Regions from separate parts of the Vibrio sp. V30_P3S12P165 genome, predicted to be linked through region 1. Evidence: predicted binding sites of a transcription regulator. Region 1 holds the regulator's gene; the other holds the start of a gene.
The links. Region 1 encodes CRP, which controls carbon source genes, mostly activating them, when cyclic AMP is high. Its sites were predicted from a motif close to TGTGANNNNNNTCACA; they were not measured.

Region 1 (3,217 bases):
ATCTGCCTTTATTAGTGCAGGGCAGCGTTGTACTTGTGCTCGTCGCTTGTATCTTCCTGCTGATGAATCTGACGATCGACTGCTAGCGAAGTTGGTTAGTACTGCGGCCAATTTAATCATTGATGAACCGTTTGCCGAGCCTGCTCCTTTTATGGGGCCGTTAATCTCGGTTGCCGCAGCACGGGCAATGATTCAAGCACAGAAACATTTATGTTCGCTCGGAGCTAAGCCATTGTTGGCGGCTCAGTTGACTCATTTTGCGTTTGTTACTCCCGCCATTCTTGATGTGACGGAAATCGATAATTTACCCGATGAAGAATATTTTGGCCCATTGCTGCAAGTGGTCCGTTATCAGACGTTCGAGCAAGCTGTCGCATTTGCGAATCAGACTCGTTTTGGGTTGTCTGCGGGGCTGATTTCTACCGACGATACAGAGTGGCGCTATTTTATCGATCATATTCGTGCCGGAATTGTCAACCGTAACCGCCCATTGACCGGAGCCAGTGGTGATGCGCCTTTTGGTGGCCCCGGTGCTTCTGGAAACTTACGTCCTAGTGCGTATTATGCGGCAGATTATTGCGCTTATCCTATGGCTTCGATGGAAGGGGAAAGCACACAATTGCCCACGACTTTAGCGCCTGGGATCGAGCTTATCCTATAAACGAGTAAATGGTTGGGTAAAAATAAGGAGACGCTATGACTGTTGATGAATTATTCCAAGCCTTATGGGCTGATTACACCACACGACTTTGTCCTTCTGCGCAGCAAGTGCATCAGTTACTACAAGAAGGTTTTCCGCTAATCAATGACCATATTGCTTTACGAACCTTTAATATCGCACCGCTGGGCATGAATACTTTAGCTCAGCCTTTTCTAGCCTTAGGTTATCAAGCGTGTGGTGATTATTTGTTTGAGAGCAAAAAGTTAGTCGCTAAGCATTACGAGCACTCAGATCCTAAGCAGCCGAAAGTGTTTATTAGTGAATTAAAAGTTGAAGCGTGTTCAGCTGAGTTACAAGCGATAGTCGCTAAGTTAGTGGCTCAAGTGGATACGTCTCGTTTTGATCATGTCGACTTTCTTTACGCAGGCCGTCTATGGGATCTCTCGTTTGCTGATTATCAAATCTTAGCCAAAGAGAGCGAATATGCGGCATGGTTAGCGGCTCATGGCTATGGGGCAAATCACTTTACGGTCAGTGTGAATCAGCTCAAGGCATTCAATCAGGTTAAAGCGGTCAATGACCATTTACGTCAGGCAGGCTTCACCATTAACGAACATGGCGGTGAAGTGAAAGGAACCCCAGAAGTATTACTAGAACAGTCCTCGACCATGGCCGATAAGGTGCCAGTATCGTTTCACGAAGGTGTTGAAGTGATTCCTGGTGGTTTTTATGAATTTGCTAAACGTTATCCAATGGTAAATGGACAACTCTATCAAGGCTTTGTTGCCGCTTCTGCCGATAAAATTTTTGAGAGCACAGATAGAAAGTCGTGACCAAATAAAAAGCTACTTTAAAATGAATAAAGTAGCTTTGTGCATCTGTTATTTAATATCGCTAGCGGGTACCGTAAACGACAATGGTTTTGCCGTGTGCTGAAATTAAGTTTTGCTCTTCCAGCATTTTTAAAATACGACCCACAGTTTCACGTGAACAACCGACGATTTGGCCAATTTCCTGACGAGTGATTTTGATTTGCATCCCATCAGGATGAGTCATTGCATCAGGTTGTTTTGCTAGGTTGAGAAGCGTTTGCGCAATACGACCAGTCACGTCTAAGAAGGCAAGGTCGCCAACTTTTTGGCTGGTGACTTGCAGACGACGGGCCATTTGGCCTGACAAACGCATCAGAATATCAGGGTTAACTTGAATCAATTGGCGGAATTTTTTAAATGAGATCTCTGCCACTTCACAAGGCGATTTAGCTCGAACCCAAGCGGTACGTTCTTGATCTTCTTCGAACAAACCAAGCTCGCCGATGAAATCACCTTGGTTAAGGTAAGAAAGAATCATCTCTTTACCTTCTTCATCTTTAATCAGTACCGCAACAGACCCTTTGACAATGTAGTACAAAGTTTCTGCCTTTTCGCCCGCATGAATCAGCGTGCTTTTAGAAGGGTACTTATGAATATGACAATGTGAAAGAAACCACTCTAGTGTTGGGTCGGTTTGAGGTTTACCTAGAACCATAATATCTCACTTCCTCTGCAGGGTATGCTCGCTGCTGTCCATATATTTTAGCGAAGCCTTAATGGGTTAACTAGAATAAGAGGACTTCCTAATTGCTGCAAGCTATCTTGTGTTCGGTATGGAATAGTATCCTTTTTCTCAGGCGATTTCTTGATTTTAATCGTATCAAAGTACGGATAATCTAAGCAAAAGTGTGCACATGATCACGGTATGAAAAGTAATCGTCATTAGCACGGAATGATTAACCAATTTTGCCCGATTCAATCAACTGTTGCAGTAGTGGTCGAACGATTAACTCCATGGTAAAGCTCATTTTTCCACCGGGGACAACGATGGTGTTGTGGCGAGACATAAATGAACCGTCTATCATCGCTAATAGATAAGGATAATCGACATTCTTGATCCCTCGCAGTCGAATCACCACAAAACTTTCATCTAAGCTAGGAATGCCTTTGGCGTTCAGTGGATTAGAAGTGTCAACCGTTGGAACACGTTGAAAGTTAATGTGCGTGCGAGAAAATTGTGGCGTGATGTAATTAAGGTAATCATCCATTGAGCGAACGATGGAGTCCATGACCGCTTCTCGCGAATGACCTCTATCACGGGTATCTCGAACGTATTTTTGAATCCATTCTAAATTGACAATCGGTACCATGCCTATCAAAAAGTCAACATGCTGCGCAACATTGATTTCGCCATCGACAACTCCGCCATGAAGTCCTTCATAAAACAATACATCAGTATCTTCAGGCAGCTGTTGCCACGGGGTAAAGGTACCGGGCATTTGATTATAGGGAACGGCTTCATCAAACGTATGCAGGTAACGGCGAATTTGACCCGTACCTGATTTACCATATTCCCGAAAAAATTCTTGTAGCGCGGGAAAATCATTCGCTTGTGGGCCAAAATAACTGATGTGGCGACCTTGTTCACGCGCTTTTCGAATTTCAATATCCATTTCTGGGCGGGTAAAACGATGAAAACTGTCTCCTTCGACCCAAGCGGGTTTAATGTTCATCATATTGAACA
Region 2 (3,217 bases), on a different contig from region 1:
ATTGATCGCGACTTGAGCCAGTAAGGCATTAAACTCACCTTGTTGTTTACTACTGAGTTCAACATTGAGTGCTTGCATCTCTTTTTTTGCTTTCGCCAACATGTCACCGACAACGTCATAACGATGCTGACTTTGTGCTAGCCATGCTTGCAATAGACACAATTTGGGTTCTTGGTAAAGCTGATTAGGTGAGAGTAAGTTAATCGCAGATTCAAGTACCTTAAGCTCGCCTTGGTTAAACATTTTCCAGCCATACTGGGCTAAGATGTTAGCCAGTAGCTCGGTGTCTTGTGCTAGGTTGGCATGGCGTAATGCTTGGTGAGGCGTGGAGGCTTCAAGCCATGCTTGGGCGGCAGAGCGATGCAGTTCTTGCTCTTGTTGAGGGATACGGGCTAAACGCTGATGAGCAAGAAATTCTGCAAATAGATTATGGAATCGATACCAGTTATGTTCACCTTCAAGCGGGTAGATAAATAACCCATAACGGTTGAGAGACTCAATCATGCTTAGTGCATCATCTCGTTTGGTTAGCGTTGCAACTAAACTATCATTGAAATGATCCAACACTGAGCATTGCATCAAAAAATAGCGAGTATCCTCATCGAGTAAATCAAAAACCTCCTCAACCAAGTAGTCCCAGAGGTGGGCATGGTTAAAATGGGAAACCGATTCAGCGGTTTGCGCTAAGGTACGTTTTTGATGTTGAGCTTGTAGAGCAATAAGTTGTAGCGCAGAAGGCCAACCTTCAACATAGTTACGTAGGTTGATGGCCGTTTTATCATCAATACCATCGGCCACTCGTTGATTGAAGAAACGCGTGGTTTCCTCTGAATCAAAAGCTAACAGTTCATTACCGATCTCGATCATTAAATCCCGAACCCGCAGGTTTGCTGTACCTAGTGGTGGCGTGGTACGGCTCGTCACCACTAATGTTAAATTATCGGGCATATGCTTCAGGAAAAATCGCATCGCTTCATGAATATCGTCATCATTGATGAGATGATAATCGTCAAGCACCACAAAACATTCCTGATGAAATTCGGACATTTCAGCAAAAACTTCACTAAACAAAGAGTGCAATGACGAAAATTGACGCCGTTCCGCGAGTTTCTGGGCATTAGGGCAGCTGTGCTGAGTCGCTTTATTAAGCGCTTGGAGTAAATAATTGATAAAGCGAAATGAATCATTATCACTTTCATCGATGCTATACCAGCCGATATTGGGTTTGTCTGCTAGCCACTGGGCGGCCATGGTAGTTTTTCCATAACCGGCCGGTGAACGAAAAAGAACTAATTTATAGCAAGGCGCGTACTGTAAAAGCTCTAAGACTCGTGGACGAACAATCGCATTATGTAGCCGTCCCGGGCGTGTTAATTTAGAGGGTATCCACATTGTATTGTCCCGTCATTGCGTGTATTGAAGGTTTGCTTATCCATAGTGACAAAGATGTTACTAGAAGTTTGGATAGCAGGTTATTGATCGATCGCGGCTTTTCTGCATGATTCACAGTTTCCCATTAACTACGCCCCGTAATTGTGATTTGAATCACTTTCTGCTTGAGTGATATTGAAGGTTTTAAACGTGTTCCATACGAACAATGATGAAAATTAAGTAAAATATAAAAATTATTTGTGACTAAAATAACGTTTTGAGTAAATAGTTATCAAGTCTACAGCAGGCCACCAGCAAAAATAATTGGCGCAATTTAGAATGTTGGCGTGATCGATGTCACTTATAAAAGCGATTTAATCCCCATCAATGAGAGCTAGATCACTGCAATTTAGCGATGCTTCCCTCTACGCCCTAACTCCTCCTCCCGATTTGCTAATTGATCAGGAGGATGTTTTGTTGAGTTAGCCGCGGCAGGATATGACCTAGATGGATTAGAACCTATAAGTGAGATTTCTCGATGAAACCTACGCAACAGAAAGCTTTTGATAAAGCATTATTCCAAGCTAACGTAAAACGACACCTAACCGCGACTTATGCGACCACGATAGAGCAGGCTTCGGCACGTGCTTGGTACTTAGCAATGGGTCGAGCGTTAGCTGAGCTAACCACCTTTGATCTACTTGAAACAGAACAAGATCAACGCATCGTTAAAGCTAAAAGCCTTAACTATTTATCACTGGAATTTTTGATTGGCCGCTTAACAGGTAATAACCTGATTAGTATGGGGTTGTATGAACAAATTTCAGATGCGATGGCCGAGTTGGGTCAAAGTTTAACAGATATTCTAGAAGAAGAACGCGATCCATCATTAGGTAATGGTGGTTTAGGCCGTCTGGCAGCCTGTTTTATGGATTCATGTGCTGCGCAAGAGTACCCAACCGTTGGATATGGTTTGCATTATGAATACGGCTTATTTAAGCAATCTTTTGAGGATGGTCACCAGCAAGAAGCACCAGATGCGTGGCGCGGTGTTGAAGGTTATCCTTGGGAAGTTGCTCGTCCAGAACTGAAGCAAGAAATTGGTTTCTATGGTCATGTTGAGGTGTATAACGACCATGGCAAAGAAAAGCGTCGTTGGGTTCCAGGTATGTTGGTTCAAGCGATGCCTTGGGATTTACCGATTGTTGGCTATCAAAGTGAAACGGTTTATCCATTACGTCTTTGGGAATGCCGCGCGATCGCGCCGTTCTCGTTAGAAAGTTTTAACAATGGTAACTATTTTGAAGCTCAGCATGCACTAATTGACGCAGGTAACATCACGAAAGTTCTTTACCCGAACGATAACCATGAAAAAGGTAAAACACTGCGTTTAATGCAACAGTACTTCCATAGTGCAGCATCGGTACGTGATATTTTGCGTCGTCATGAGGCGGCTGGATTGACACTGCAAGATTTACCTAAGCATGAAACCATTCAATTAAACGATACTCACCCAACGATCGCGATCCCAGAGCTGATGCGCATTTTAATTGATGAGCGAGATTTGAGCTGGGAAGCTGCATGGGAAATCAGTTCAAAAACGTTTGCTTATACTAACCACACCTTATTACCCGAAGCGTTAGAAACGTGGAGTGAATCCTTGATTCAGCGTTTACTACCTCGCCACATGGAAATTATTTACGAAATCAACCACCGTTTCTTACAACAGGTTCGCGCTAAATGGCCTGGGGATGTCGCTAAGCAGCAAAAATTGTCGATTATTGAAGAAGGGTTCCATCGCGTTGTTCGTATGGCGAATCTGTGTGTTGTGGGCTCTTATGCGGTC

Region 2: CAG57_RS05440 (glycogen/starch/alpha-glucan phosphorylase) is a predicted target of CRP. The motif match lies at 1,760-1,775, and genes of this name have one in related genera.

What each region holds. Positions count from the first base shown of each region.
Region 1 covers NZ_WXWH01000055.1:98,437-101,653, reverse strand. Annotated here, with positions in the region: gene astD (succinylglutamate-semialdehyde dehydrogenase) at 1-661, shown strand, start outside; gene CAG57_RS11415 (DUF1338 domain-containing protein) at 697-1,494, shown strand; gene crp (cAMP-activated global transcriptional regulator CRP) at 1,556-2,188, opposite strand; gene CAG57_RS11405 (phosphoribulokinase) at 2,430-3,217, opposite strand, start outside.
Region 2 covers NZ_WXWH01000025.1:26,603-29,819, reverse strand. Annotated here, with positions in the region: gene malT (HTH-type transcriptional regulator MalT) at 1-1,392, opposite strand, end outside; gene CAG57_RS05440 (glycogen/starch/alpha-glucan phosphorylase) at 1,910-3,217, shown strand, end outside.